Regions from separate parts of the Staphylococcus massiliensis genome, predicted to be linked through region 1. Evidence: riboswitches for the same ligand, from Rfam matches in the RefSeq annotation. Region 1 holds a riboswitch; each other region holds the start of a gene.
The links. Region 1 has a riboswitch for S-adenosylmethionine ahead of ACF3N8_RS10105 (methionine ABC transporter ATP-binding protein). Riboswitches for the same ligand answer to the same signal wherever they lie in the genome.
Positions count from the first base shown of each region.

Region 2: it holds a riboswitch for S-adenosylmethionine, as region 1 does, so the genes downstream of both, ACF3N8_RS11400 (methionine ABC transporter ATP-binding protein) here and ACF3N8_RS10105 (methionine ABC transporter ATP-binding protein) in region 1, are expected to answer to the same signal.
Region 3: it holds a riboswitch for S-adenosylmethionine, as region 1 does, so the genes downstream of both, ACF3N8_RS02220 (alpha/beta fold hydrolase family protein) here and ACF3N8_RS10105 (methionine ABC transporter ATP-binding protein) in region 1, are expected to answer to the same signal.
Region 4: it holds a riboswitch for S-adenosylmethionine, as region 1 does, so the genes downstream of both, metK (methionine adenosyltransferase) here and ACF3N8_RS10105 (methionine ABC transporter ATP-binding protein) in region 1, are expected to answer to the same signal.

Region 1 is NZ_CP171119.1:2,095,865-2,104,120, forward strand. Features, by position in the region: gene ACF3N8_RS10090 (DUF1958 domain-containing protein) at 1-538, shown strand, start outside; gene gmpC (dipeptide ABC transporter glycylmethionine-binding lipoprotein) at 613-1,455, opposite strand; gene ACF3N8_RS10100 (methionine ABC transporter permease) at 1,476-2,135, opposite strand; gene ACF3N8_RS10105 (methionine ABC transporter ATP-binding protein) at 2,137-3,153, opposite strand; SAM riboswitch class I at 3,224-3,332, opposite strand; gene pheT (phenylalanine--tRNA ligase subunit beta) at 4,626-7,034, opposite strand; gene pheS (phenylalanine--tRNA ligase subunit alpha) at 7,021-8,091, opposite strand.
Region 2 is NZ_CP171119.1:2,376,654-2,384,909, forward strand. Features, by position in the region: gene sufC (Fe-S cluster assembly ATPase SufC) at 1-133, opposite strand, end outside; gene ACF3N8_RS11385 (DUF368 domain-containing protein) at 529-1,389, shown strand; gene ACF3N8_RS11390 (MetQ/NlpA family ABC transporter substrate-binding protein) at 1,454-2,272, opposite strand; gene ACF3N8_RS11395 (methionine ABC transporter permease) at 2,294-2,989, opposite strand; gene ACF3N8_RS11400 (methionine ABC transporter ATP-binding protein) at 2,973-4,004, opposite strand; SAM riboswitch class I at 4,087-4,190, opposite strand; gene ACF3N8_RS11405 (thioredoxin family protein) at 4,249-4,548, opposite strand; gene ACF3N8_RS11410 (toprim domain-containing protein) at 4,514-4,909, opposite strand; gene gcvH (glycine cleavage system protein GcvH) at 5,002-5,382, opposite strand; gene ACF3N8_RS11420 (arsenate reductase family protein) at 5,447-5,800, opposite strand; gene ACF3N8_RS11425 (co-chaperone YbbN) at 6,077-6,397, shown strand; gene ACF3N8_RS11430 (nitroreductase) at 6,448-6,993, opposite strand; gene aroD (type I 3-dehydroquinate dehydratase) at 7,040-7,777, opposite strand.
Region 3 is NZ_CP171119.1:462,525-470,780, forward strand. Features, by position in the region: gene ACF3N8_RS02195 (adenylosuccinate synthase) at 1-209, opposite strand, end outside; gene dnaB (replicative DNA helicase) at 490-1,887, opposite strand; gene rplI (50S ribosomal protein L9) at 1,913-2,359, opposite strand; gene ACF3N8_RS02210 (DHH family phosphoesterase) at 2,356-4,323, opposite strand; gene ACF3N8_RS02215 (DUF2232 domain-containing protein) at 4,338-5,240, opposite strand; gene ACF3N8_RS02220 (alpha/beta fold hydrolase family protein) at 5,342-6,307, opposite strand; SAM riboswitch class I at 6,364-6,461, opposite strand; gene serS (serine--tRNA ligase) at 6,898-8,184, opposite strand.
Region 4 is NZ_CP171119.1:1,343,268-1,351,523, forward strand. Features, by position in the region: gene ACF3N8_RS06590 (S9 family peptidase) at 1-670, shown strand, start outside; gene pckA (phosphoenolpyruvate carboxykinase (ATP)) at 715-2,304, opposite strand; SAM riboswitch class I at 2,462-2,575, shown strand; gene metK (methionine adenosyltransferase) at 2,687-3,889, shown strand; gene ACF3N8_RS06605 (NERD domain-containing protein) at 4,066-4,971, shown strand; gene ACF3N8_RS06610 (CrcB family protein) at 5,031-5,387, opposite strand; gene crcB (fluoride efflux transporter CrcB) at 5,380-5,751, opposite strand; gene ACF3N8_RS06620 (hypothetical protein) at 5,916-6,221, opposite strand; gene ACF3N8_RS06625 (transaldolase) at 6,417-7,127, shown strand; gene ACF3N8_RS06630 (hypothetical protein) at 7,201-7,545, opposite strand; gene ACF3N8_RS06635 (YolD-like family protein) at 7,679-8,089, opposite strand; gene ACF3N8_RS06640 (hypothetical protein) at 8,237-8,256, shown strand, end outside.

The sequences.
Region 1 (8,256 bases):
ATCTTTACCTGGAGAAAGTCGAGGATTTAAAGGTTCAGATGGTTTAAAAACTGGAACTAGCGATAATGGGTATAATTTAGCTCTCACAAATCATAAAGATAACTTAAGGTTAAATGTTGTCGTGCTCAATGTGAAACCATACCCTAGTGATGATGCTGAGAAAATGCGTCACACCATCGCAAATCGTTATGTTAAACAAATGAGAGAGAAATACGAATATAAGAAAGTCTTATCCAAAGGTAGACATGAAATTAATGATAAGGTGTATGATGTTAAAACAGATTTATATGATGTCGTACCTAAAAATATGAAAAATTACTCTTATAAGATTAATGAAGGACGTATTGAACTCGATTACGATCGTTCATTTATTAAGGGAACTAAAGCACCATCAGTTGGTGTAGAGAAAGTTGATACCCTTAAAGACAAAATCATGGACAATCTGTTATTAATTATCGTTTCGATTCTATTCTTGTTAACGTTCATACTCGCTATAACGTTATTTATCATGTATCGAATTTATAAACGAAGTAAGTAGAAGAATAATATAAAAATAAACGAGCCTAAGTATTCAATTGAGTACTTAGGCTCGTTTTTATATCTGCAATATAATTATTTTAAGCTCTTTTGAATTTTATCAATTTCATCTTGTTTAAGGTCGACGATGATTTCGCCATCTTTTGTATCTTCTTTTAACGCTTCTTTAGCTTCTTTTGAATGGTATAATTCAGCAATACGTTTGTATGTTTTGTTATCTTTGTCTTTAGTGTTTACAGCTATAAAGTTAATATAAGGCTTAGTTGCTTCACCTTTTGAACTTTCTAAGTAAATTGGGTCTTTCTTAGCATCTAGACCTGCTTTAGTAGCAACACCATTGTTAATTATAGAAATATCTACTTCATCTAGAGCTCTAGCAGTTTGTTGAGCATCAACTGCTTTAATTTTTAGATTTTTAGGGTTTTCTTTAATCTGTTTAGGTGAACCTGTTAAGCCAAAGTCTTTATCTAATTTGATCAGACCAGCTTTTTCTAAAAGTTTTAATGCACGTGCTTGGTTAGAAACATCGTTCGGAATGATGACTTGAGCACCATCTTTATTATCTTTAACGTCTTTGTGCTTTTTAGAATAGATACCTAATGGCGCAAGTACAGTCGTTCTAATTGGTGTGATATCTGTACCTTTATTCGCTTCTTGGAACTGATTTAAAAACGCAAAGTGTTGGAAAGCGTTCATGTCGATATCCCCATCTGATAAAGCCTTATTCGGAACATTATAATCAGAGAATTGTTTAATCTCTAAGTCAATATCTTCTTCTTTAGCAAGTTCTTTAACTTTCTCCCAAGCTTTAGTATCGTTCGATGCAACACCTACTGTAACTTTCTTACTATCACCTTTATTGCCACAAGCAGCTATAAATAAGATGATGACTAAACTTAATGCTAGTAATTTTTTCAATTTAAATTTCCCCTTTGTTATTAATTTTTCCTTACTTTTCTAGCGAGTAAATTACCTAATGATTGAATAAGTTGAACCATTACAACCAGAATGACAACGGTGATAATAATAACCATCGTGTCAAATCTTTGGTAACCGTATGCTAAAGCTAGGTCACCAATACCTCCGCCTCCAACAGCACCGGCCATTGCAGTCGCACCGATAAGTCCAATAATTGAAGTTGTCAGTGCTAAAATAAGTGAACCAAGTGCCTCTGGTAGTAAGAAATATCTTATGATTTGAAAAGGTGAAGCACCCATTGCTTGTGATGCCTCAATAACGCCACTATTCACTTCAAGTAAAGAGTTCTCTACCAAACGTGCGATGTAAGGTGCCACATAAACCGTTAAAGGTACAATGGCAGCTTCAGTACCAATTGACGTCCCCACAATAAGCTTCGTAAAAGGCACTATCGCAATAAGTAAAATAATGAAAGGTAATGAACGTAGTACATTAATAATTGGGTTAAGTAAATGATAAATAAATGTTTGCTCCCAAATACCACCCTTTTTCGTGATAACAAGTAAGATACCAAGAGGAACACCAATTAGCGCACCCAATACTAATGAAATAGAAACCATTAATAGCGTTTGATATAACGCTTCAAATAATTGTGAAACATCGATAGAAGAACCAAGCATGTTATATCACCTCTTCATATTCAATATTATGTATATTAAAGTAATCATAAGCCTTGTTTATTTGATCAGTAGGTTCGTTAAATCGTAGTGTTAAATAGCCTACTGAAGTACCTTGGATTTCTGTCATCGATGCGTAAATTAAATTAACATCTAAATTTAAGTTCCTAATAAGATGCTGTAATATCTGATCACCAATTTGCTTACCTTCAAGGTATAATTTGATATCTACAACATTTTGAGTAGAAGGAAGATGAGCTTTTAATGACTCAGGCAAGTCCGTTTTTATAATCGTTGAAATAAAGCTTTTAGCAGTTTCTGTTTGAGGATGGCCTAGTACCTTTAATACATCTCCATGTTCTATTACGCGCCCTCTTTCCATTACTGCGACCTTATTACAAATTTGTTGAATCACACTCATTTCATGTGTGATTAAAAGAATTGTGACATCTAAAGATTGGTTAACCTTCCTCAACAAATTTAAAATTGATTCTGTTGTTGAAGGATCTAACGCACTTGTCGCTTCGTCACAAAGAAGAATTTTTGGATCTGTTACGAGTGCACGTGCTATTGCTACACGCTGCTTTTGACCACCAGATAATTCATTCGGAAATTGTTTACCTTTATCTTCAAGACCAACAAAGGCTAACATTTCAGAAACCTTTTGATTGATGTACGATTTTGATCTCTTTTGAAGAATGAGTGGTATTGCCACGTTGTAAAAGACTGATTTTGAGTTTAAAAGATTAAAGTGTTGAAAAATCATACCGATATCTTTCTTTACTAAACGAAGTTGCTTGGGTTTGAGTTGATTCATTCTCTGGCCATCCACAATTACATCACCAGATGTTGGCTTTTCAAGTTGGTTAACTAGGCGTATTAACGTACTTTTACCAGCACCACTATATCCAATAACGCCATAAATATCTTTTTGGGCTACCTTTAAGTCAATATCCTTTAACGCCTGTATTTCTAGCGTATTTTTATAAAAGGATTTATTTACCCCTTTGAACTCTATCAATGTAATGCCTCCTTAAAACTAAAATAAAAAACCTATGGATAAGACAAGTCCATAGGTTCGAATACTACTTGTCTCATCTTTACAACTTCACGTTGCAGGAATTGGCACAGTTTTCAAAAACGATTGAGCCTGTTGCCGAGGTTTCAAAGGGCCTTTCCCTCCACCTCTCTGGATAAGATTCAGAATATTTAATTATCGGTACAACTAATCTTACTATATTACTCAAGATTGTCAATAGATTTTTTGAAATTTCAGAATATTTTTTGTCATGCCCTTGTATTTCGCGATTTCAGGCATTTTTAAATCCCTTTTTTTAAAAAGCCCTAGAATATAGTATTTATTTTTAATGCGTATTAAAATAACACCATCTTTTATTTTTTATTTATAATATAATTTAATCAATAAAAATGTAGCAACAGTTATGCGTTTACCTCCAGCTATTTATGTGTTGGTATTGGAGGTGGTACGATGAGAATTTTAATTGAATTAAGTATTGAAATAACTTTTAGTATTTCATTATTGTTTCAAGTAATTGTCATATGGTACTACGCAAGAAAGATTAAAAAATAAGCTAGCTAATGTGTGAGGACATTAGCTAGCAAGCTGTTGGTAAACATATAGTTGAACTTGTTTAACGCGAGTTCGATATGTTCTATATTTTTCCACCTAGTAAATCCTTTAAAATAGCTAGGTTTTTTTTATATTTTTATTATACACTGCTTAGTAATAAAAGTAAATGATTTTTATTTTATATTATTAATTGAAAATTACAACGTATTTTACTTGAATAAAAGAGGCTGAGACATAATACTACAATTCCCTTAAACAGCATGCTTTCCTGGGGCATGGCCGGAGCCTGTAGTCTCCTAAAGCCCAACTCGTATTTTCAATACGATAGTTGGACTTACAAAGAAGCTCAGGCTTCTTTGTTCATGAGGAAGAGCCCCGGCTTGCATAGCTTGTTAATTTGCTACGCAAATTTCTTTGCCAGGGCCCCGCCCTCTGAGTCAGCTGTTTTGAGAATTGTATGAAATAAAGCTTAAATGCTCTATTTCACGACTTATGTCCCAGACTCTTGGTTCACTCAATACATTTTACGAAAACTAAGGTGGAAAGGAGTAAAATATTTGATTTAAGTATTTAAATCACTATTGGTATTTCATTATTGTTTCAAAAAATTGTCATATGGTATTACGCAAGAAAGATTAAAAAATAAGCTAGCTAATGTGTAGAGACATTAGTTAGCAAGCTGTTGGTAAACATATAGTTGAACTTGCTTAACGGGAGTTCAATATGTTCTATACTTTCCACCTAATGGTTTCAACAAAAATGGATGGGTGTTTTATATTTACATAATACACCATTCATTTATAAATGTAAACAATATTTATTTTATATTACAGATCACGAATAAAAAAACATAAATATTAAAAAAAGAGCTCGGGCATGAACCCAAACTCTTATAGCTCTAATTAACCACGTAATGTAGCACCATTATTTTCAAGTGCTTCTAGAATACCATTATGCACTTGCGTAACTTGTTCTTCAGTAAGTGTTTCTTCTTTATTTAAGTAAGATAATCGTATCGCTACAGACTTCTTACCTTCTTCCATATGTTCACCTTGATAAACATCGAAGACAAGCGCATCTTGAAGGATATCTTTGCCATTATCTTTAATAATTTTAACTAGTTCTGCACCTTCTACATCACGATCAACCACTAAAGCAATGTCACGAGTTACGCCTGGGAATTTAGGAATAGGTTCATAATTAATATAGCCTACAGATGTTTCCATAAGTTTATCGTAATTGATTTCAAAGACATACGTACGTTTTAAGTCGTAATCTTTTTGTACACTTGGGTGTAACTCACCGATAAATCCTACTACATCGCCGTCTAATAAAATTTCAGCTGTACGTCCTGGATGCAAGCCATCAATATGAGCTTTTTGATAATCGAATGTTAGATCGAGCTTTTCAGCTACACGCTCTACAACACCTTTTACTAAGAAGAAATCAACTTCTTCTTTCTTTTGTTGCCATAGATTTGACACATACTCACCCGTCATAATACCACTTAGATATTCGACTTCGTCCGGCAATTGGCCTTTTCCATTACTGAAAAATACGCGACCAATTTCATAAAGCATGACGTCATGATTCTTACGTGCCACGTTATAACTTGCAGCATCAATTAAATGAGGTAATAAACTTTGACGTAACGTAGAATGCGCTTCACTCATTGGCATTAGTAGCTGTGTTGTATCTTTATCAGACATACTAAAATCTTTAGCACGCGCTTCGTCAACGAGTGCATATGTCATCGCTTGATTTAAACCAGCACCCTCCATCGTTTGCTTAACAAGACGTGTCTTCATTTGACGGTCAGTTAAACTACCAGATGTAACATCTTCAAAGACAGGTAACGTTGACGGGATTTCATCGTAACCGTAAATACGTGCAACTTCTTCAATTAAGTCAGCATGGATGGTAATATCACGACGTCTTGAAGGGACATGAATCTTAACAGCGTCCCCTTCAGATTTCTCAGCTTTAAATCCTAACTGTAGAAACACATCGATGATATCTTGATCATTTAAATTTAAGCCAATTGTATCGTTAACCTTCTTAGGCGTAATTTCAATCGTCTTCGTTAACGCACCTAATGAACCATCTGACACACGCGCTTTAAGGACCTTACCGCTTGCATACGTTTCTAATAAATAACAAGCACGGTCTACCGCTTCATCAACAAACTCTAAAGCTAAGCCCTTTTCAAAACGACTCGAAGATTCACTGCGTAGGTTTAAACGACGTGACGTATGACGGATTGATACAGCGTCGAAGATAGCACCTTCAATTACGACATTTGTAGTTTGGTTTGTCACCTCTGAAAAGTCTCCACCCATTACGCCTGCTAATGCGATAGGTTCTTGTCCATTAGTAATTACTAAATCAGAAGTCAATAACGTTCTTTCTTTATCATCTAAAGTTGTCATCGTTTCATTATCACGAGCTTGACGTACGACAATTTCTTTCGAACCGATTCGATCTTGATCGAACATATGAAGAGGTTGACCGTATTCAAGCATTACGTAATTCGAGATATCTACGACATTATTAATCGGACGAATGCCAGCTTTCATTAAGCGCGCTTGCATCCACATAGGTGATGGTGCCACTTCTACATTTTTAACGACACGCGCACTATAATAAGGAACCTTGTCTTGAGCTTCGATACTTACTGATAATTCTTCAGAAGCCTGTTCATCTAATTCGTTAGATTGAGTTTCAGGCTTATGAATCTCTGTTTGATAAAGTGCTGCGGTTTCGTAAGCTGTACCGATCATACTTAAAGCATCTGCACGGTTAGGTGTTAAATCAAACTCCATCACTTGGTCATTTAAATATAATGCATCTAAAGCATTCGTTCCAGGTTCAACTTCTGTAGGAAATACGAAGATACCTTCTTCTGCTTCTTTAGGAACAACGTTCGAATTTAGACCAATTTCTTGTAAAGAACAGATCATACCTTCTGATACTTCACCACGTAATTTAGCACGCTTGATTTTAATGCCACCTGGCAAGCGACCACCTACTGTCGCTACGATAACATGTTGCCCTTGATCAATATTTTTGGCACCACAAACGATTTGAACTGGCGCCTCTTCACCAATATTCACTTTACAAATACTTAGCTTATCGGCGTCAGGGTGTAGAGATTTTTCTTCTACATAACCTACCACTAAATTTTTAATCCCTTGTGAAAAGTCATGTAAAGCATCTACCTCAATTCCTGAACGTGTGATACGCTCTGCTAATGCTTCAGTTGTTACATCTATTTCAACATATTGTTCTAACCACTCTTTAGATACGAGCATTTTCGTCACCTCTATCTTCTACTGATTTAAATTGTTCTAAGAATCGTACATCGTTCGTATAGAAATGTCTGATGTCTTCAATGCCATACTTCAACATAGCAATACGGTCAGGACCCATACCGAACGCAAAGCCAGTATATTTATTTGAATCAAAGCCTGCCATTTCTAACACATTAGGGTGAACCATGCCTGATCCTAAGATTTCAATCCAACCTGATTGTTTACAAACGTTACAACCTTCTCCGCCACACTTGAAGCAAGATACGTCCACTTCAACAGACGGTTCAGTAAATGGGAAGTAGCTAGGACGTAATCTGATTTCACGTTCTTCGCCAAATAACGCTTTAGCAACGAGTTCTAACGTACCTTTAAGATCACTCATCTTGATATTTTCAGCTACGACAAGTCCTTCAATTTGAGTAAACTGATGACTGTGCGTCGCATCATCTGAATCACGGCGGTAAACTTTACCTGGGCAAATGATCTTAACCGGGCCTTTACCTTTTTTCTTTTCAAGTGTGCGTGCTTGAACAGGTGATGTATGTGTACGCATTAAAATTTCATCTTCAATGTAAAAGCTATCTTGCATATCACGTGCTGGATGTGATTTCGGTAGGTTTAAAGCTTCGAAGTTATAATAATCTTGTTCGACCTCATAACCATTTACAATTTCATATCCTAAACCTAGGAATAAATCTTCAATTTCTTCAATCGTGCGCGTTAAAGGATGTTTCGCACCGAGTTTAATTTGACGGCCTGGTAACGTTACGTCGATTGACTCAGCTTCTAATTGCTTATTAAGACGTTCAGTTTCAAGAACCTCTTGTCTTTCCGCAATTTCCTTTTCAATTTGTTGACGTACTTCGTTCACTTTTTGACCATAAGCAGGCTTTTCCTCTTTAGGAAGGTCTTTCATATGTTTCATTAAGCCTGTTACAGATCCTTTTTTACCTAAATATTTAACCTTAACATCTTGTAAAGCCTTTTCATCGGCCGCTTCGTTAATATCAATATGTGCTTGTTGCACAATTTCTGACATGACTTCTGTTTGTTCCATTTGTATCCTCCTTTAAATACAAAAAGACCTCCGCCCTATAATAGGGACGAAGGTCTTCCGTGGTACCACCCAAATTTATGCATACGCATACACTTTTAATTTATTGATAACGGATGATGACATCCGACTTAAATTTCTTTAAGTAGCTAAAAAGGTGAACCAATC
Region 2 (8,256 bases), 280 kb from region 1:
TTGATTTACCAGTACCGTTAGGTCCCATAACCGCATGAATTTCACCTGCATTAATTGTTAAATTAACACCTTTTAAAATCTCTTTATCTTCAATAGACACGTGTAAGTCTTTAATTTCTAATGTTGATGGCATTAAAATTCCCTCCAGAATAATATTGTGATTTCCTATTTAGTTTATAATAATTTTAATCTAACGTCAAAATGTTAGGATATTTGCTTGTCACCTAATTATAACGTAATTATGCACAATTATAAACATGATTCCCTTTATAATCGTTTAGTTAAAATCTCGAATCGTTTTCCTTATTTATAACAATTAAAAAAAGCAAATGATAATCAACAGGTTTTTGTTCTCAATATACTTTTACAAAAGAGGTCGTCATTTACACTTTAAAATTTAAACCTTTATCTAAAAGATGTCGTATATGATAGAATACATGAGACAATGTACAAAAAATACATCTTAAGGTCAGTTCAATCTTTATTGTTAAATGTTACACTATCAAAAAATTGCGAAGGATGTATAAGATGAAACAATTTAAATGGACAAATATCTTTAGAGGATTCGCTATGGGTACTAGCGATCTCATTCCTGGTGTAAGTGGTGGAACAATCGCCCTACTTCTAGGAATTTACGACGACTTCATTAACGCAGTCAGTCGCTTGTTCTCTAAAGACTTCTTGAAAAGCATTTTATTTCTAATACCAATCGGAATTGGTATGTTACTCGCGATAGGTTCTTTAAGTAAACTTATCAATTACTTACTAAGTGAACACCACGTGCCAACTAACTTTTTCTTCTTAGGATTAATCATTGGTATTATTCCTTTCCTATTAACACTTGCGAATTACAAGAAAAACTTCAAAGGCAAGCACTACGTCCTAATCTTCTTAGGTATTGCTTTATTAGTTGGATTAACATTAATGAACGGCGGTTCTAAACACGAACCTGCTCACTTAGATATCAATCTTGGATTCTTAATCAAATGTTTCATAGGTGGCATATTAGCTTCAAGTGCAATGTTACTACCGGGTATTTCAGGATCATTTATACTTTTACTTATAGGTATTTATGGTTCTGTAACGTTCGCAATTTCAGAGTTAACGTCGTTTAACTTCTCAGTATTACCTGTCATTATTGCAGTAGGACTTGGTATTTTAGTAGGCTTTGCAACAACAAGTAAGCTTATAAATTATTGCTTAACGCATCACCCGTACTTAACCTATGCGGTTATATTAGGACTTGTAATCGGTTCTATAGCTGCAATTTTCCCTGGTTTACCTACAACACCGTTAACATGGATCGTTTCAATTATTACGTTAATTGTAGGTTTTTGTATCAGTTACTTCCTCGGAAAAGAAACAGCTAAGACTGAAACAATTGATTAGACAACATTTAAAAAGCCAACGCGGTCACATCAGACCACGTTGGCTTTTTTGTTGCGTGTATACATTATTCAGTAGCAGGAATCACTGCACCGTTATATTTCTTCTTAATGAATTCTTGGATTTCTTTAGACTGTAATGCTTCTAATAGTGCTTTAGCTTTCTTAGAATCCTTTTGACCTTCTTGAACAGCGATTAAGTTCGCATATGGGTTATCTTCAGGATTCTCAAGGGCGATAGAATCTTTTTGAGGATTTAACTTTTGTTCAATCGCAAAGTTAGAATTAATGATTACAGCGTCTCCTTCACCGTTTTGATACGTTTTAGGTAAGAATTCTGCAGATTGCTTGTTGTTAAATTTAATATCTTTTTTATTTTCTACAATATCATCAAACTTCGCATCTTGAATTTTAACGCCATCTTTTAATTTAATTAAACCTTCATCAACGAAGAATTTTAAGAAACGTCCTTCTTCAGCAGGGTTATTAGATACGAATACTTCCGCACCCTTAGGTAAATCTTTTAAGCTTTTGTGCTTTTTAGAATAAACAGCCATTGGTTCTAAGTGAACATTACCTACAGATTCAATTTTATATTTCTTGTCTTTCTTCTCAGTGTCTAAATATGGTGTATGTTGGAAGAAGTTAGCATCAAGCTCTCCAGCATCTAATAATTTGTTAGGCGTCGTATAATCGTTAATTGTTTTAACTTTTAAGTCATAGCCCTTCTCTTTTAAAAGCGGTTTAGCCTCTTCTAAAATTTCAGCATGTGGCGCTGGTGAAGCACCTACTGTAATCGACTTATCATCACCATCTTTTTTAGCTTCTTTATTACCACAAGCTACTAATACAAGTGTTAACACTAATAAAAATAATAACCTTTTCATAATTAAATAACCTCCCATAAATTAACGTTTATCTATTTTTCGAGCGATAAAATCACCTGAAAATTGAATGATAAATACAAGTAATAAAATAAAGATTGTTGAAATCAAGATCACATCATTTTGATTTCGAGTAAAACCTGTTAAATAAGCTAAGTTACCTAAACCGCCTGCGCCAATAACACCCGCAATTGCAGTTGAACCAACTAAAGCGATAGATGTAACTGTAATACCTGAAACTAAAGCTGGCATTGATTCAGGAAGTAAAACTTTAAATACGATAGCCCACGTATTCGCTCCCATAGAAGTAGCCGCTTCAATAACACCTTTATCTATTTCTTTTAAAGCAATTTCAACAAGTCTCGCATAGAAAGGTGCAGCTCCAATAATGAGTGCTGGTAATGCACCAGTCGGTCCACTAATCGTTCCTAATATTAAACTCGTAAACGGTATCAATAATAGGATTAATATGATAAATGGTATCGCTCGGAATAAATTCACGATAAAGGAAACGATACTGTAGAACACTCTACTAAATGTCGATTTGCCCTTTGATGTTTGGAAAAGCAATATCCCTAAGATAAGACCGAATACAAAAGCAAATAGGGTTGAAACAACGGTCATATATACGGTTTCATATAAAGCAAGCCAAACTTCATCCCATTTAATGTTCGGCATCGTGATCATTTCTTGTACGATTTCACTAAAGCTTTTGCCCATCTTGAAGCACCTCCACTTCTACATGATGATGCTCAAACGCCTCAAGCAACGTATCAATCGAAACCGATACTTTAGGAATATGAACAATTAAATAGCCAACTTCACCTGATTTAAGATGCTTGATATGCGCCTCTAAAATATTAATAGAAACGTCTAACTGTTTTGAAATTTCTGAAATTATAGGTCGTGTTGTATTCCCATCGACGAACTTTAAATGCAATAAATGACCTTCTTGAAACGCGTCTATATATGTATGAGTTTCAATATCAGACTCTTGATTTAAATCCTTCTTAACAAAACGTTTCGTTACATCACTTTGAGGGTTCTCAAACACATCTTTAACTGAACCTTGCTCTATCACACGTCCTTGTTCCATCACAGCAACCTCATCGCATATTTTACGGATGACTTGCATTTCGTGTGTGATTAGAACAATCGTTAAGTTCTGTTCTTCCTTTATTTGAACAAGTAAATCTAGGATTTCTTCTGTTGTTTGAGGGTCTAAAGCACTTGTCGCTTCGTCACATAATAAAACTGTAGGGTCGTTCGCTAAAGCACGCGCAATACCAACACGTTGCTTTTGACCACCTGATAATTCAGAAGGATATGCATCCTCCCGGCCTTTCAAACCTACACGTTCTATCAAGTTTCGTGCACGTTGTTTTGCTTCTTGAGTCGGAACCCCAGCAATTTCGAGTGGAAACATAACGTTCCTTAAAACCGTTCGTGACCATAATAAATTAAAGTGTTGGAAAATCATACTAACCTTTTGGCGTTTCTGCCTAAGTTCCTTTTTAGATAGCTTTCCTAAATCTTCACCATCGACTAAAATTTGGCCTGATGTAGGTTGCTCTAAATAGTTAAAAAGCCGTATCAACGTACTTTTACCTGCACCAGAGAAACCAATAACCCCAAATATACTACCTTTAGGAATTGTAAGATTAACATGATCAACTGCAGTAACGTTAAGTTTTTTCGTTGAAAATGTTTTAACAATCTCTTTAAGTTCAATCACACTATCTATCCTCCCAAAGCTTACTAAATAAATGAAAAAAGCTTTCTCTTAAAATAATAAGAGAAAGCTATCTAGTATCTTTCTCTCATCTTCAGAAATCCAAAAGATTTCATGTGACTTGGCACCATATCCTAAGACGGTTGCCGGGCTTCATAGGGCACATCCCTCCACCACTCTCGATAAGAGTATTTGTCGTATTCATTTATTGTTTATAATCCTACCACCTAAAAAGCGATGCGTCAATCTAATTTTTCAAATTTTCTAACAAATTGGTAACTGATTGAAACGCATACAGTCTTTTTACTTCTTTACCGTATGACATAATCATAAGTATCGGTACTGATTGGATTTCGTGTTGTTGATTAAATTCTGGTAGTACATTCAAATCCAACTTCGTGATAGGAAGCTTTGTAATTTCGTTTGCGATATCGAGCATTCTTTCAGAAACTTTACAGGTACCACATGTAGGTGTATAACCGAATATTAAATGTTTCTCTTTGTCAAAATGCTCAGATATATTGTTCGATTGCTCTGTAACATTCATGGTACGTGTATTTTCCCTTCAAAACAAAATCTTTCTTAACTTTAAAGCCAAATCTTTCTAATCGACGTGATAAATAATGTCTAGGACAACGTGAAACTTCGTTATAAGTAGAATCAATGTAAATATGCGTACTTTCACTTAAATACATTCTAAACCACTTTCTGATTTTTTCCCCTTCTTCATCAGCATCAGCTAAGATGAAGACATCCTTGTCGTATAAATCATCAAGCATGTTATCTATTTTTTCAATACTCATCGTGCCATGAGTACAGATTATTTCAACTGATTCATTTAATACTTCTTTAACGCGTTTTTTATCTGATTTACCTTCTACAACAATTACTTTTTGAATCATCGTCATGGTATTCACCCTCTAAAAAATTATTGTCCACGTAAAAGGATTAAAAAGAAAAACTCCATGATATTATGTAATATCGTGGAGTTTAGGGCATATTATTCACCAATCATTTCTTCGTACTTTTCAGCATCAAGTAATGCATCTAATTGACTTTCATCACTTAATTCAACTTTAACCATCCATGCCTTTTCATACGGAGATTCGTTAACAAATTCTGGGCTATCTTCTAATTCGTCGTTGATTTCAACTACTTTACCAGATACTGGCGCGTATAATTCTGATACAGTTTTTACTGATTCAACGCTACCAAATGAATCCCCTTCGCTGATTTCTTCGTCAACTTCTGGTAATTCAACGAATACGATATCTCCTAATTCGTTTTGAGCGTAGTCAGTGATACCAATTAATACAGTATCTCCATCAACTTTTACCCATTCATGTTCTTTTGAATATTTTAATTCCTTTGGCACTGCCACGAAAATCCCCTCCTAAATATATTTACAATTCAATCATGCCATAACAATTCATGGCAATCAACTATTATAGCCATGTGTTACGATATTCTTCTTCTTTAAAACCAAGCGTGATTTTATCACCTAAAATCGCCATTGGTCGCTTAACAAGCATGCCATCTGATGCTAAAAGTTCTAGTTTTTCGTCATTAGATAATGTCTTAAGTTTATCTTTAAGACCAAGTTCGCGGTATTTCGCACCACGTGTATTAAATAATTTGTTGATGTCTACACCTGTTTGTTCAATAATCTCTTTGAATTCTGATTCATTAGGTGTAAATTGGATTAAATCAATAGGTTCATAGCTTACACCGTACTCTGTTAAGAATTTTGCAGCTTTCTTACATGAAGTACAATTTTGGTATTGGTAAAATTTGATCATGGCTTAAAAACCTCCTCAACTTGTTAGTTACAATATATCAAAAATTTATTAAAAATGCTCTGTTTTATAATAATTCATAAAATTATAATTGAGATTAAATTTGAAATAATCCATAAATTGAACATATTTAAAATTTAAGTGTAATCAGAAACATCCGCAGCATAACGCCTGCAAAATAAAACGTAAACAATAATCTTTATTCGCTTTTAGAAATACGTTATATTTAAACTACAATTATAGATATTAGTCAGAATATCTTTTAAGGAGTCGATATAAATGGAACCTATTAAAACAATGGATACTTTTAACGATGTTATTAAGAGCGATGCACCAGTAATCATTAAATTCGAAGCCGATTGGTGCCCAGATTGTAAAGCAATGGATATGTGGATTGATCCAATCGTTGAAAAGTACAATGACTATAAATGGTATGTTGTAAACCGCGACGAAGTTGAAGAAGCAGCTACTACTCATGAAGTAATGGGTATTCCAAGCATTTTAATCTTTAAAGACGGCGACAAACTCGCACACTTACATTCAGCAAACGCTAAATCACCTGAGCAAGTTGAATCATTCCTAGAAGAAAACTTAAAATAATGAATATAACCCTATGAACGAATTACGTTCATAGGGTTATTTTTTACAAATTAGCCTTCGAAACGAGATACATATTCATCATTTTTACGTGGCTTAGCTTTAAATTCATCCTCTAAATCTGTGAGATATAGAAAACCAACAATAGACTCATCCGCTTCAACTTTAAATAAATCTTTTACTCTCGGATTAAAGATATAATCTGGTGTCTTCCAACAGGTACCAATGCCAACTTCGTGTAACAATAGTAGAAGGTTCTGAGCGAATGCACCAACAGCTAGCATATTCTCATTATCTTCACGTTGTCTTGGATCACGTTTTGCTACAACTACTAAGAATCCACCTAAATTTGTCACAGCGTTGTAGTGGCTTTCTTGCTTATCTTCACTTTTAGGAAAAGCTATTTTACTTAATTTACGGCTCATTGCACCTAAATCATCTTTAGGTACATGCACCACGCGCCAAGGTTCTCTTAGGCAGTGATTAGGTGCATGTGTGGCAAGATTTAACGCTTCATATAATTTATCCTCATCGATAGTCATATCTCTTTTGAATTTCTTAATGCTTCTTCTATCTTTGATTGCGTCTCTTAGTTCCACTATATTCGCCTCCTACAAATGATAACTATTATCAATTATAGGGAATTTATATGCTTTTAGCAAATTGTTGATAAAACTTAAGCTGATTTTTTAGTGTTTTTACTGGAATTTGGCCAGGTGCTTGACTATCGTTTAAGCAACCATATGACAAGTAGCCACCATACATATTTTGAGCGGTACGCGTCATTATTCCTAAGTCTCCCATAGATATACCAACGACTTTAGCGTCTAGGGAATCACGTGCATGTTCTAATACTTCAAGCAACGTGAACGTATCTTTATGCGAAAGTGGCATTACCGCAATTTTCAAGATATCACCTTGTAATTGACTCATATGATAGTACGTTTTTCTAAGTACATCGCTTGATGGCGTATATTTGAAATTATGATAGGATATCAGCACCTCAATATGATGTGCTTTAGCTTTAGCGACAAGCTTTTCAAGTAGTTGCGTATTAGAACGCTCATCCCACTCTATATCAATCATTTGAAACCCAGTTAAATTCAATAAACGCTCAAGGTACGTTAAATAGTCCTCTCCTTCAAGTTGACCTTTCCCACCTTGAGCACCCGTACGATACGTTAGCAAAATGGGAAGCTCTAAATGGGCATCGCTTAATACGCTTAAATACTGATCAATACTTGATGCTTCAATATGATCAATCTGATCAATTCTTAGTTCAATAACATCAATATACTCCTCGTTAGCCTTAATATCCATAATGTCTTGATTTAGTTCATTTAAATGTTCAGGCGCTATCGTTACAGCAACTTTAGTATCCACATGTTCACTTCCTTTTTAAATTTATGTGTAAATCGCAACAAAATACACGATGTGTGTACATATTTGAAATACGTATATTAACATGATTTCCCTTGACTTCAGGAATAGCAGAGTCAAACATATATTCATTAAAAATATAATAAAAAACTCCACGATATGGGTAGGTCCTAACCAGAATGTGTAAAGTAAACTTACGATAAACATTCCTATGAACAACTGATTACGCATAAGCTTCCATAATAACAAGTATATAAATACTGTAACTTCTATAACAGGTTTGATAACACCGTAAAGAAAGACATTTTGATAGAGTTGGCCTTTTGCATTGAAAATAATAAATTGCCCATAGTAGGTCTGCATATTCGTGAAAAATAGCGTTAATATCCATAATAATTCAACGACAATAAAGGTTGCTAAAAAATAAATAAAATCATCTATTGAGATATACCGACCTTTAGGCTTAATTTCTAGAGATATGA
Region 3 (8,256 bases), 770 kb from region 1:
TTACCGATAACAGCTAATTTATCTTTATAGAAAATACCAGATGGTACTAAATGTAATTTATATGTTTCACCGTCAAACTTGATTGTATGACCCGCGTTATTTCCGCCTGAAAAACGTGCGATTACATCCGCTTGTTCAGCTAAGAAATCTGTGATTTTACCTTTACCTTCGTCTCCCCATTGTGTCCCAACAACTACGATTGATGACATAAGAGCACCTCCAAGTTTTTCTCATTTAACCATATGTATTCTACCAATACTATTCTGTAATTGCAAACATAAAAACGAACATTTATTTGACTTTTTAAAAGGCGTGCGCCACCGCGATTACGAACCAACAAAAGCCCGCTAAGGCCGTCGTTACAACGTTTATCGCTCAATACATTCTTTTTAAAAATACATACTTCTGAATGATTATGAACGATAAATCAATACAAAAACCGTACATTAAAGCATAAAAACTTTTAAATGTACGGTTAAATACTTCGCATTACATTTCTGCGTGTGCGTAATCAATGTCTGTAAATTTATTATATTGTTTCATGAAGTGAAGTTTAACGGTTCCTGTAGGGCCGTTACGTTGCTTGGCGATAATAATCTCAATCTCACCATTATCATCATTCGTTTGAGGTAAGTTGTCGCCATCTTCATCGTCGTCATCTTCACCACGGTTATAATAATCTTCACGATATAAGAAAGCTACAATATCCGCGTCTTGCTCGATAGACCCTGATTCACGAATATCACTCATCATAGGTCGTTTATCTTGTCGCTGTTCAACACCACGTGATAACTGACTGAGTGCAATCACAGGGCACTCCATCTCTCTTGCGATAGCTTTCAATGTACGCGAAATCTCTGACACTTCTTGTTGACGGTTATCTGACATACGAGAACCGCTTCCTTGAATCAGTTGTAAGTAGTCGATCACAATCATATCGAGGCCGTGCTCTTGTTTAAGACGACGACACTTTGATCTAATATCTGTGATTCGAATACCTGGCGTATCATCGATGAAAATCTTCGTACGTGACAACTTACCGACTGCAATCGTGAAACGATTCCAATCTTCTTCAGTCATCGTACCGGTACGTAAACGGTTTGAGTCTACGTTACCTGAACTACAAATCATACGCGTTGCGAGCTGGTCAGCACCCATCTCTAGTGAAAAGATACCTACCGTAAATTGATCTTCGTGTGTCGCAACCTTTTGCGCAATATTTAGTGCGAAGGCAGTCTTACCGACAGATGGTCTTGCTGCTAAGATGATTAAATCATTGCGGTTAAAGCCCGCTGTCATATTATCTAAATCACGGTACCCTGTTGGGATACCAGGTGTTTGACCACTATTCTGATCAAGCAATTCTGCATTATCGTACACATCACCTAAGACGTCACGAATATCTTTAAAGCCGTCACTCTCACGTGTAGACGAAATATCAAGAATACGTTTTTCGGCGTCATTTAACACGACTTCTAAATCTAACTCATCATTATAACCATCATTTGCGATACTCTCAGCAACATAAATCAACTTACGCTTAATCGCATGCTTAATTACGATGTCGATATAATGATCGATGTTACGAGTTGTAGGTAAGTTATTCGCAAGTTCAGCGAGATATGATGGTCCACCTGACTCACTGAGCTTACCTTCAGTCGTGAGTTGTTCGAGTAATGTAACGATGTCGATCTCTTTGCCGTCTTCATTTAAATTCATCATGGCACGGAAGATGTGTTGATGTGCCATACGATAAAATGACTCAGGAAGTAAGACTTCCTGAGTTGTTATAATCAGTTCTGGATCAATGAGAACTGCACCAAGTACAGACTGCTCTGCTTCATTGTTATGTGGCATTTGATTTTGTTGTTGATACATACCATCCATACGGAGCACCTCATTACCTTACGTATTATTTTTCCACTGTGTGAACGCGTAATGTACCTTCTACTTCTTTGTGAAGTTTAATTGGTACGTTCGTATAACCAAGTGCGTGGATACCATTTGGTAAATCCATCTTACGTTTATCTACTTTGATATCATGTTGGTCTTTAAGTGCTTCAGCGATTTGTTTCGTGCTCACTGAACCAAATAATTTACCGCCTTCACCTGATTTAGCCGTAACTTCAACTTCTAATTCACTTAAACGTTCTTTTAACTTTTTAGCGTCTTCTAATTCTTGTTGTTTTTCTTCTTCTTTACGTTTATTTTGTTGTTCTAATTGTTTTAAGTTACCTGGTGTTGCTTCAACTGCTAAGTTCTTTTTTAAAAGGAAGTTATTCGCATAACCTACTGGTACGTCTTTAACTTCGCCTTTCTTACCTTTACCTTTAACATCTTCTGTGAAAATTACTTTCATGATTCGTCACTCCTATTCATCTGTTCTGTAATTGCTTCTTGAAGTTGTGCGATTGCATCTTCTATATTTGAATCTTTAAGTTGTGTTGCAGCATTTGTTAAATGTCCGCCGCCACCTAATGCTTCCATCGTAAGTTGCACGTTAATTTCACCAAGCGAACGTGCTGATATACCAATTAAGTTCTCTTCACGTTTCGCTACCACATAGGATGCCTCAACGCCATCAAGACTTAATAATTCGTCTGCCGCCTGAGCGACTGTTACCGGATGATAAATCTTTTCGTCAGAGCCATGTGCGATTGCTACGCCATGATCTTGTAATTCTACCGTACGAATTAATTCAGAACGATTAATATACGTATCAATATCATCCTTTAAGAAATGTTGCGTCAGAATTGTATCTGCACCGTGTGCTCTTAAATAGCTTGCTGCATCAAAAGTCCTAGAACCAGTACGTAGTGTAAAGTTGCGTGTATCTACAATAATACCTGCAAACATCACTGTCGACTCTAAACGTGTTAAACGTTGTTCTTTAGGTTGATACTCAAGCAATTCTGTAACAAGCTCAGCAGTCGAACTTGCATAAGGTTCCATATAAACAAGTAATGGGTTTGATATGAAACTATCACCACGTCTGTGATGGTCAATAACCACACGACGGTTTGCTTTATTTAAAATATTTTCATCAAGAACCATTTCTGGTTTGTGTGTATCTACAACAACGAGGGTTGTCTTAGATGTCATGATATCCCAAGCTTCATCCGATGTAATAAAGCGTTCTTTAAGTTCTGGTTTCTCATCAATTTCATTCATTACTCGGCGTAATGTTGGGTCTATATCTTCTTCATTTAATACGATATATGCATCAAGGTTATTCATCATCGCAAATCGTGATACCCCGATAGCTGCACCGATTGCATCAAGGTCAGGTCTCGTGTGACCCATAACAATCACTTTGTCACCTTCCATTAAAATGTCTTTTAAAGCGTGAGAAATAACACGCGCACGAACTCGCGTACGTTTCTCCATCGGGTCAGTCTTACCGCCATAGAAACGAACGTTACCATTCATATTCTTGATGGCAACTTGGTCACCACCACGACCTAGCGCTAAGTCTAAGCCTGATTGTGATAATTCACCTAAATCAATGAGGTTATCTGAACCTTCACCGATACCAATACTTAATGTAAGTTGTGCACGGTAACCGACACTCTTTTCACGAAGTTGACTTAAAATATCAAAGTTCGTATCTTCAATTTCCTTTAAGATACGATGGTTTAAGTATGCGACAAACTGGTCTGAGCTATAACGTTTAAAGTAAACGTCATGCTCTGTTGCCCAGCGGTTAATCACTCTTGTAACCATTGAGTTGATTTCTGAACGTTGTGTGTCGTTCATATTCTGCGTGATTTCATCATAGTTATCTAGGAAAAGCGTTGCAATGATTGGACGCTGATCTTCAAATAATTGAGAAGTCTGTACCTCTTCAGTAATATCGAAGAAATAAAGTACGCCTTCCTCTTCTGCGTGACTAACACGGTAGTGATATGGTTCGTCTGTAATTTCGATTTCTTCTGTCTTTTCTAATTGCTTTAAAATATTAGGATAAACCTCATTAATCGGATCCGAAATGACGTTACGATCAATGCGATCATGCATAAATTGGTTTAACCACTCGATTTGGTCATTTTCATCGAGAATGACGATACCAATCGGCAACGTCTTTACTGCTCTATCACTCGTTCCACATATTTCACCACTTAGTTGATTGACGTATTCGTCCATCTTCTTGTAAGCGTGTCTTAACATGAAAGCTGTAATGATAATCATTACGATAAGACCAATCGTTACAAATAAAGCCAATAACGGCCTAAATATGAACCATATAACAACGATAGCGATCGATGTAATCACCATTAAAAGATAAGGGATTAACAGTGACTTTTTAGTGGTTTGACGGTTCATTTTGTCACCTCAAATCATTTTTTAATGAAGCCTTTTAAATTTATACCTAAATCTAACATTCCAATGAGTCTCGTAATCGGATAAAAGATAACACCTAAAATCACGAAAATAACGGATACCGCTGTAGGGAATCGTTTCTTGTGCGCGAAGTAATGTATTAAACTTAATCCTTGAATAAACATAACTAATTGTAACATAACTTGTAAGTTCAATAGAATGCTTGTCCATGTGTTAATTTCCGTTGTAAACATCATACCCAATAATACGACAAAATATATCCACAAGAATGAGCGGTTCATTTCCCATGAATACAAGGGTTTGAATGATGGTGTTGCAATCTTAAATTCACGTAACATTGGAAAAGTGATGAGTAGATTTAAAAATACAATGAATATGATAAAAAGTACTAAAAATGATGGGAAAGACGCACTTAAGGTATGAATACTATTTTCTAACATATCCATTGACTCTTTAGACACATCACTTACTTTTTGCGCTTCTTTCATTAATGATTCTAACGGTTTAATCATTTGATATGTGAGTGGAATCATTTTTATACTTTGTAAAATCATGATAACCACTAAAGTGATCAGACTTGATATAAATGAAGCTAAGTAAAAAATGCGTTCCTTTGATGCGCGTTCTTTTAACAATTGACCGATCACGGCACTTAAAATAAAGATGATAATTACAATACTTAATGCAAAGACACTTTTCGTAAGCGTTGTAATTATCACCGTGATTAATGCACTCATGCCAAATGATGGAATTGATTTGTGCCATAATACGATACCTGGAATTGTTGCAAATAAAAGTAACAATACGCTAAGCCATGGTACGAAGCTTAATATTATAGCTAAGACAATCATGACACTTGTAGCAATCATCGTTGCTTTAACATCTATTTTCGAAAACAATAATGCCACTTCCAAACTTTATAATCTTTAATCTCTATTCTACAATCTTTAGCGTTGTTATACAATTGTAGTATATTGATTTACAAATCATCAAATTCGGTTTATTTACGCTTATTTCGCGTTACTTTTAAAAAATGATATAAGTTGGGTGCCCATATATTGAAGTTCAATAAAAATCCATCATGACCTACGTTGTCAGGCACATAGAAATGCCTATGATATTTAAATCGTTTCCCTACGTGATAGACGTCTTCGTTTGGATACAATAAATCGTCTTTAAATCCTACTGTGAGGACTTTAGTTTCGAGCGATTTGAAGACTGCATCAACATCTTCACGGCCTCTATCAATATTATGACTGTCTAAGACGTCGAGCAGTGTCAGGTAACACTTCAAATCGAAGCGTTCCTTGAATTTGTCTCCTTGATACTTCTGGTAACTTACCACTTCTTCAGGCGTAAAATTTTCTTCGTAAGACTTTGAAGATCGATACGTTAAGAACCCAATTTGTCTTGCTAAACTTAGCCCTTCCTTACCCGCTAAATGTATACTTTGTCTCGCTATCTCATTGAATGCGCGGCTATATGAAGATGTCTTACACGTTGAAGCGAGAATTACGGCTTTCTTAACGTTAAACTGGTTATTATATAGCAGTTCTATCGCTTGCATACCACCTAAGGACGCTCCGATTAAGATATCAATCGTTTTAAACCCTAAGTGTGAAATACCGATTTCAATCGCGCGAACGATATCTCGTATCGTTAATCTCTCTGGAAAAGCACGCTCAGTTAATGCTGAACTTGAACCAAATGGACTACCTATAACATTGAACGTTAAAAATTGATAATCATGTACAGGCATATATCCCCCATCAATGATTTCTCGCCACCAGCCTGGATCATCATCTGTACCATAAGTTAGATGGTTTCCTGTAAGCGCATGGCAAATGAGGACGAGTGGTTGACCCTTGTAGCCTACGTGCTCGTATCTGAGTTTAAGATTTTCTATTGTTTCACCTGATTCAGTTGTAAATTCACCTAAATGTAACGTATCTACTGTATAGTTCATTCCAAAACCTCCTTGCATATTAAAAAAACACCTTACTCGATTGTAAGGTGTTTGTAGACTTATCAATCGAATGAACGTTGGTTGTAGCACCGTGTCTTGAGATCGGTTGCTGAAGTCTCATCGGGCCAAGTCCCTCCACTTCTCTTAATAAGCAATATGAAATTGATTAAGTTAATCATAACTTATATGGCTTTATTATTAAAGTGATATGTCAAAATATTCTGATAAAAATTACTTTATAGCATCCTTAGTTACACTTCCGTTTGTCTGAAGTAAGACAAACGTCATACTCGGAAAGCTAATATTATGGCGTTTTATTGCTTGTGAATTTTTACTCGAAAATTTAGACTTCCCTGATATTTTTAGACACCCTTCAAACTCCCCTACCCCACCAGGGGGGGTTACTTAATTTAAATAAAACCCTTGATTTAAAGGGCTTTTAAAAAAGAGGCGACCTTAAAAGCAACCTCCCCTCTTCTTAAGTACAATTCATCTTTAATGTCTTAGCAATGATAAAAAAAGAAAGCAACTAGATCGATTCGTAACCGATCTAGATGCTCCTGTTAAAAGCCATTTATAATGTTTAAGATTTATTTATTGATTGGTTCAATCTTAGTTTTACCACCCATGAATGGAACAAGCGCTTCAGGGATTGTAATAGAACCGTCTTCGTTTTGATAGTTTTCAACGATAGCTGCGAACGTACGACCTACTGCTAGACCACTACCATTTAATGTGTGTGCAAATTCTGGTTTAGCATCTTTATCGCGTTTGAAACGGATATTTGCACGGCGTGCTTGGAAGTCAGTTACGTTAGAGCAAGAACTGATTTCTTTGTATTCATTGTAGCTTGGTAACCAAACTTCTAAGTCGTAAGTTTTGCTTGCGCCGAAGCCGATATCACCTGTACATAAGATTACACGACGATATGGTAAGCCTAATTCTTCAAGGATGCTTTCAGCGTTCTCAGTCATTTCTTCTAAAGCATTCCAAGAATCTTCTGGTTTCTCGAAACGTACTAATTCAACTTTGTCGAATTGGTGTAAACGGATAAGACCTCTAGTGTCACGGCCTGCAGAACCCGCTTCACTACGGAAACAAGCTGACATTCCAGTGAATTTCTCAGGTAAGACACCTGGTTGGATAACTTCGTCACGGTAATAGTTTGTTAAAGGTACTTCAGCAGTTGGGATTGTGTAAAGACCTTCTTTTTCAACTTTGAATAAGTCTTCTTCGAATTTAGGTAACTGACCAGTACCATACATTGAATCAGCGTTAACTAATTGTGGTACCATCATTTCAGTGTAACCGTTTTGAGTTGTATGTTTAGTAAGCATGTAGTTCATTAAAGCACGTTCAAGTAACGCACCATCGTTTGTTAAGTATACGAAACGTGCACCAGAAACTTTTGCAGCACGTTCAAAGTTAGCCATCTTAAGATCTTCTACTAAGTCCCAATGAGCTTTGTAATCGAAGTCGAATTCACGTGGCGTACCCCATTTTTTAACTTCAACGTTGTCTTCATCTGAATCACCTTCAGGTACATCGTCATGAATGAAGTTTGGTATACGTGCTAATTTATCTTCAATTTCAGTTTTAACTTCTTTTAATTTAGCGTCTAAGTCTTTGATTTTGTCGCCAACTTCACGCATAGCTTTAATCGCATCATCCGCGTCTTCTTTATTACGTTTTTTCTGAGCGATTTCTTCACTTGCTTTGTTACGCTCAGCTTTAAGTTGTTCAGTTTCGTTAATGTATTCACGGCTTTTTGCATCAAGCTCTAGAACTTCATCAACAACACTAGGCTCCATACCTCTTAATCTAACTTTTTCTTTAACGTAATCAGGTTCATTTCTAAAAACTTTAATATCTAACATCTTCTAAAAACACCCTTTCAAATTTATATATATTTGAGTATTCACGCATAAAAAAAGTACCACATCCCTATG
Region 4 (8,256 bases), 750 kb from region 1:
ATTCAAGCCTTTAAAGGAAGCGCGTCGTATCGTAATGTATTTGCGGGGTGGTAAAGGTCAGGTTGGTAGAGTTCGACCTGCGCGCATGATGCAATTTATGAATGCTTCAACGGTTGTATTTGCGCCTTACTATAGAGGTAATAATGGTAGCGAAGGGCATGACGCCTTTGCTGGCGCGGACTTAAATGACGTTATAGAAGCGGCACATATTTTAAAGGAGATGTATCCCGAAACGCCACTACATTTAATCGGATTCTCAAGAGGTGGTATTCAAGGCTTATTAACATTTCAAGAAGTCGGTGCAACAAGCTATATCATATGGGGAGGCGTGTCGGACCTACGTTTAATGTACGAAGAGCGCGTTGATTTGCGAGGTATGATGAGACGCATGATTGGTCACCCTAAGAAGCAAAGCTCAGTTTATGATGAGCGTGAAGCTCTGAACGCAATAACACAGATGAGCCCTCCGATATTAATCGTACATGGTGGTGCGGATGAACAAGTGGGGATTCATCAAGCCTATCATTTGGAAAAGCACTTAAAACAAGTAGGCGCTACTTATGATACGTTATATCAATTGGAAGAAGGACATGTGCCTCGTCCAAGCGCTTTAAAAGATGTACTCAATTACATACAAGATTGGATGGCACAAACAGAATCAGAAATTTAAAAAAACCGAGACGCATAACGCGCCTCGGTTTAATTATGATTGAATTATTTAAAGCCACCGTCTTTTTCAAGATCAGCAGTTTCTTCACCGAATTTCTTGAAGTTTTCTTTGAAACGGTTTACTAAGTCTTTAGCTTGCTCATCATAAGCTTCTGCATCTGACCAAGCGTTCTTAGGCATTAAGATTTTAGATGGAACGTCTTCGATTTCTTTTGGAATATTTAAACCAAAGATGTCGTCTTGTTCATATTCAGCGTCTTTAAGTTCACCGCTAATAGCTTGGTTAACCATTTGACGTGTATATTTTAAGTCGATACGTTTACCATCGCCATACTTACCACCAGTCCAACCAGTGTTTACTAAGTAAACATCAACTTCGTGTTCGTCGATTAATTTACCTAATAAGTCAGCGTAAACTTTCGCGTTTAATGGTAAGAATGGAGCGCCGAAACAAGTAGAGAATGATGGTTCTGGTTCAGTAATACCACGTTCAGTACCAGCTAATTTAGAAGTGAAACCACTTAAGAAGTGATACATAGCTTGGCTCTTAGTTAATTTAGAGATAGGTGGTAACACACCGAATGCATCTGCAGTTAAGAAGATGATTGTGTTAGGGTGTGCAGCTTTTGATGGTACCACAATATTATCAATATGGTGGATAGGGTAAGCAGCACGTGTATTTTCAGTGTACTTATTATCATCAAAGTCAACGTCACCATGTTCATCAACTACAACGTTTTCTAAAACTGTACCATATTTTAAAGCACTATAAATTTGTGGCTCTTTATCTTTTGAAAGATTAATTGCTTTAGCGTAGCAACCACCTTCGATATTGAATACACCGTTTTCGTTCCAACCGTGCTCATCGTCACCGATTAATTTACGATCTGGATCAGCTGAAAGTGTTGTTTTACCAGTACCTGATAAACCGAAGAATAAAGCAACATCGCCTTTATCTCCAACGTTAGCTGAACAGTGCATACTCATGATATCGTTTTGTGGTAATAAGTAATTCATTACTGAGAAGATACCTTTTTTCATTTCACCAGCGTACTCAGTACCGCCGATCAAGATTGTTTTATGTTTGAATGATGTAATAATGAAAGTTTCTGATTTCGTGCCGTCTACTTCAGGGTCTGCTTTAAAAGTAGGGGCAGAAATAATTGTAAATTCAGGATTAATAGATTCTGCTTCCTCTACGCTTTCTGGGCGAATGAACATTGTTTTTGCAAATAAATTATGCCAAGCAAGTTCATTAACAACAGTTAATTTTAGCTCAGAGTCTTTGTCACTACCTGCATAACCATTGAAAACAAATAATTCATCTTTTTCATCTAGGTAATTAACGACTTTATCATAAAGATTTAAGAAAACTTCTTCAGAGATAGGTTGGTTAATATCTCCCCAATCTACTTCGTCAGCGATTTCAGGATCATCTACAATGAATTTGTCTTTAGGTGAACGACCAGTATATTTACCAGTTTTCATGTTGATAGCACCAAGTTCTGTTAATTCACCTTCATCTCTTTCTAAAATTTTGTTATATAATTCCGTTGTGCTTAATTGAAAATGAGACGTGTCTTTTGCTATAATGTCATCAATCTTCGTGTTATTCGTCCCCATGTCAATTGTCATATAGAATCCCTCCAATAGTTATTACGGTAATGTAAGCATTTACATGAAATTAGTATAACACATTTGTATTATTATTCCATGCTATTACTAGAGATTTTAAAGATTTTCATAAAATTGACAAGCTTAATAAACTTAGGTAGTATGTAGCTAACGGATTCTCTTATCCTGAGTGGTGGAGGGACATGGACCCAACGAAGCCCAGCAACCTCTTTTATCCTATATAAAAGAAAGGTGCCAAACCGTTTGCAGACAATAGTCTGAACGATAAGAGCGAATGGACGGATTAAGCCTTCTCTCTATCTTAATAGTGAAGAAGGTTTTTTTATTTAGCTCTATAAAATCAAAGAGAATTTTCGTAATATAAATTTTAAAGGAGTATAAAATGACTACTAACAGAAGATTATTCACGTCAGAATCTGTTACTGAAGGACATCCTGATAAAATTGCTGACCAAATTTCCGATGCAGTTTTAGATGAAATTTTAAAAGGCGATAAGAATGCGCGTGTTGCCTGTGAAACGACAGTAACAACAGGAATGGCGCTAATCGCAGGAGAAATTTCTACATCAACGTACGTCGATATCCCTAAAGTTGTACGCGAAACAGTTAAAGGCATTGGTTATACACGTGCTAAGTATGGATATGACTACAAAACAATGTCTGTATTAACTGCAATTGATGAGCAATCACCTGATATTGCTCAAGGTGTTGATCGCGCATTAGAATACCGTGATGACGATAAAGAACAAGAAATTGAAGCAACTGGTGCTGGTGACCAAGGTTTAATGTTCGGTTTCGCGACGAATGAAACTGAAACATACATGCCTTTACCTATCTATTTATCACACCAATTATCTAAACGTTTAAGCGATGTACGTAAGGATGGTACTTTAGCTTACTTACGTCCAGATGGTAAAGTACAAGTTACTGTTGAATATGATGAAAATCATAAACCAGTTCGTGTAGATACGATTGTTGTGTCATCTCAACACCATGAAGATATTGAGTTAAGTAAAATTGAAAATGATATAAAAGAACATGTTATTTATCCTGTCGTTGCTGAAAACTTAATTGATGCAGAAACGAAATTCTACATTAATCCTACTGGCCGTTTCGTAATTGGTGGGCCACAAGGTGATGCAGGTTTAACAGGTAGAAAGATTATTGTAGACACTTATGGTGGTTATGCGCGACACGGCGGCGGTGCTTTCAGTGGTAAAGATCCAACTAAAGTTGACCGTTCTGCTTCATATGCAGCACGTTATGTAGCTAAGAATATCGTTGCAGCAGGTTTAAGTGATAAGTGTGAAGTTCAACTCGCTTATGCAATTGGTAAGGCCGAGCCTGTATCTATTTCAATTGATACATTCAACACTAACAAAGTTCCTGAGCCGTTACTTGTTGAAGCGGTTCGAGATATCTTTGATTTACGACCAGCAGGTATCATTGAAATGTTAAATTTACGTCAACCAATCTATAAGCAGACTGCAGCATATGGTCATTTTGGACGTACTGACATCCAATTACCATGGGAAGAAATTGATAAAGTTGATGCATTAAATGCTTTTATAGAAAAAGTTAAATAGTTTTAACAAAAAATCATACGAAACTATCGAATGATAAGCTATATTCTATTATAATAGGGTATAGCTTATTTTAAATCAGATTGAGCCGTTAAAAATAGAAACATCATACATAGTTTACTTTGTAAATTGAATATTTCTGTTTGTCTGATTGTAGAAGAAAGGGAGCGTTTTATCATATGGCTTTAGATGCAATAAGCATTAGTTTAATTGTAGCAACACTACTTGCAATTATATTCTTTATCCTATTTCTCGTTGCGCTTAGCAGCAAAAAGAAAGCAAAACAAAAATTAGAGGATCAATATAACTCTAAACATTCAGAATTACATCAGAATCATGAAGAAGCTCTAGAGAAAGAAAGAATAGAAAATAAGAAAACGATTACGAAACAAAAAGAAGATTACGAAGCTACGGTAAATTCAAAAGATAGAGAAATTGATGCTTTAAAATTATTCTCTAAAAATAAAAGTGAGTATATCACTGACATGCGTCTTTTAGGTATTCGTGAACGCTTAGTAAATGAAAAGCGTATCCGTCCTGAAGATATGCATATTATGGCAAACATCTTTTTACCAAAGCAAAACTTTGAAGATGTTTCTAGAATCAGTCACTTAGTACTTACACGTACGGGTCTTTATTTAATCGATTCTCAACTTTTAAAAGGACATGTGTATTACGGTGTTAATCAGTCTCAATTTGGAAAGCTTCCAGTTATGGAACAAGTTTTCAACACGCTTGATTTAGAAATAACTGCACCACATACGATTGTTTTAGATCAAAATGATGATAAACATTCTTTATCTGTAGTTGATTACACAACACATATTACGAAAGTTGAACGTTTAGCTGAAACGTTAAAACGTGAATTAGATTTAAAATACCTACCAACAACGCTTTTATACTTTAACCCTAAATATGATGGCGCAGTAACAATCTCTAATTTCCAAGAGACGTCTCATACTCGCGCGTTAGTTGGACCTGAACAACTTAATGAATACTTTAATAAGTTCGTCTTCCACGGACGTATTCAATACAATGTTGAAGAACTGCAAGAAATTATGGATAAAATTGAAAGCTTCAATTAAATTGAAAGCACTATAGCGATACCGAATAGGTACGCTATAGTGCTTTTTTTAAACCCTATTTACACGTAGTATCCCAATAGACAACATAATAATCCTAGGACAAATTGCACCAAAGCATAGATATAAAAGTAAGGTGAAGGTTTATTATCGTCATTTAACATTTGAATCAATTCGTACATCATTGTAGAAAATGTTGTTAAACCACCTAACATGCCTGTGACAATTAAAGTTTTTAATGAATCATTTAAATCGAACTGCGATATATATCCAATTAAAAAACATCCCACTAAATTAACAACAGTTGTTGCTAAAGGAAAGGTTACTTTAGGGAAGGACTTTTTAAAAAGATTCGTAATCAATCCTCTTAAAACAGCTCCGACGCCACCACCTAGTAGCACGAGTAAGATTTTAATCATGTTTAACCTTACCTCCTAACGCAAAACCCTTCATGCAAAATGTAAGTCCCGCTAAAAAGCTTAAAATTGCGTATGAAAGTGCGAGCCAAATTTGATGATGATTAAGCATTTGAACGATTTCAAATTGAAAGGTTGAAAAGGTTGTTAGTGCGCCGACAAACCCTGTCGTAACGCCTTTCTTTACATTAGGATGATCTTGAAATAGTTGTATCGCAGCATGGGACAGGTATCCCATTAAGAAAGCACCGATTATATTTGCGATAAAGGTACCAACTGGAAGGTCTGTAGGCTCGTGGAGAAATGAAAGAAGGTAGCGAAGCAAGGCACCAATCGCGCCTCCTATAAAAATATATACATATTGCATATTGTCACCTCATTAAAAAAAGAGTGAGGCAGAAACCCGATGTGGTTCAAAGATTTCTTAATCTCACTCTGGCAATTTGCCTTAATCGAACTAAATTAAATTGAATCCATAAATCATCTTAATAACACTAAAGTCGTGCTAATTTCGTTTGATTGAATACGTAATTAATTAAATATACCGAATGTGTATAAAGCTGCTAAAATATGTAAGGCAATTACAATCATGATTATGAAAGGTAATATACGTGACGCACCGCGTACCCATCCACTATGAGAATGTAGTGATTTAATCGATTTATCGTTAAAATGTATGGCAAGTAGTATGATAATCGTATTCACGATACTACATATTAATATAAGTAAAATGATTGATTTAAAGTGAAAATCTAATAGTGGATTTAACGTATTAAAGTAACAACTAATTAAAATTAATATTAAGGATAGAAAAAAGTATTTTTTAGATGTATTCATAATATCCTCCTATAATTCTCAACATACATCATAGCACAAATAATTTCTTTTTATCTAATATTCATGAATAAATTTCTAGATAGCCCCTTAAAATAGCTATCATATACGAAAAATGGTATAACTTATTTATATACATACCTAGTGTAAATCAACTTTAAACAGTAACACGATTCATATAGGATAGGAGGAATAAGTATGTCTAATTTAAATGTTGAAGTATTTGCGGATGGTGCAGACATCGAGCAAATGAAACAAGCTTACCAAAACAAAGAGGTAGATGGCTTTACGACTAACCCTAGTTTAATGGCTAAAGCTGGTGTTACGGACTATAAGGCTTTTGCGAGTGAAGTTGTTCAAGCAATCCCTGATGCTTCGATTTCATTTGAAGTGTTCGCGAATGACATGGAAACAATGGAGAAAGAAGCTGAGATTTTAAAGGAATATGGTGACAACGTGTTCGTAAAAATTCCTGTTGTGAATACGAATGGTGAATCCATGATTCCACTTATTGAAAAGCTCTCACACAAAGATGTAAAACTTAATGTCACTGCGGTTTACACGATTGAACAAGTGAAAGCTATCACTGAAGCGGTTAAAGAAGGTGTACCTACATACGTCTCAGTATTTGCGGGACGTATCGCAGACACAGGTGTTGATCCGCTACCTTTAATGAAAGAATCGGTTAAAGTGACGCATGAAAAAGAAGGCGTTAAGTTATTATGGGCGAGTTGCCGAGAATTATTTAACGTCATTCAAGCTGATGAAATCGGCGCTGACATTATCACTTGCCCAGCTGACGTTGTTAAAAAGATCCCGAACATTGGTCGTAATATCGATGAACTGTCAGTTGATACAGTTAAAGGGTTTGAAAAAGATATTCTAAAGAGTGGTTTAAGTATTTTATAAAAAACTAAAAAAATTAGCCTTGAATGATGGTTGAGGTACCGTCATTCAAGGCTTTTATCATTTAACCATGCACTTAAATATATTGTTTGGCTATATTACGACTCTCGCAATATTTATGATATGCCGCATTCAAAGTATCTAAATTCTTATTATTATCTATGATCAAATGTTCTAATTCTTCATGAATCGCATAAATACGTGTGACTAAGTGCTCTAAGTTCTTTTCAGCAAACTCTTCGCTTGTAAATATAAAGAATTCAATGTGTAAGTTTAATGTATAAATTTTTTGAACATCGTTTAAATCTTTATAGTTAAAAGGGTTTTCTTTGGTGTTTCTTACTTTCTTCATTAAAAAAGAGATATGCTCATCCACTTGGGAGAATTTGCGTCTCAAAAAGATTGTTTTACGATTGCTCATAGTTAGTCGGCACCTCCAATGTAAGTAAGCATTAACAATTACATTATAGCCTAATTTAGATAAAAAATGTAAATATTTTACATTTGTTGTTGAATTGCTTGCGATTATCACTTTTTTAATCGTATATGAGGTGTCATATTATTTCTAAAATATCTGTTATGCGGAGTTTCTGTGTTTGGTTGTTCACTTTCACGATAATTAAATTTTCGTGATGATACACTTTAGAAAGTGATCCTTCAAGTTGGTTGACTTCTCCCTCGCTAAAATATTTAATTTTACATCTAGGTTCGTGGAAAAGCTTAAAACATAACATATGATTTAACTCTGCTAACTGATCTTCACTTAGAAGCGGCTTTGTAATCTTACTTTGATCGTCGATGTGGTTTTGGATAGCATCAAACTGTTCTGGTATCGTGGCGAACGGTGCCCATTTAACCATACCGCGTCCTTTAGGAATTCTAGGGTTTAAATATTGCCTTGGAATATTGCGATAATCCGTTTCATCTTTATATGCATCTGGTAGATTTTGGAAAGTAGTATGCATGATTGATCACCTCGTCATCACTTATTATAAGAACATATGTTCTGTTTGTCTATATCTTTCATGTAAAAATTAAATTAAGATTGTTTAAACCAACCAAAAACTATAAAATATGAACATAATGATTGTTTAATAAAAAAGGGTGACGTAATGGAAAAGGAAGCATTTTA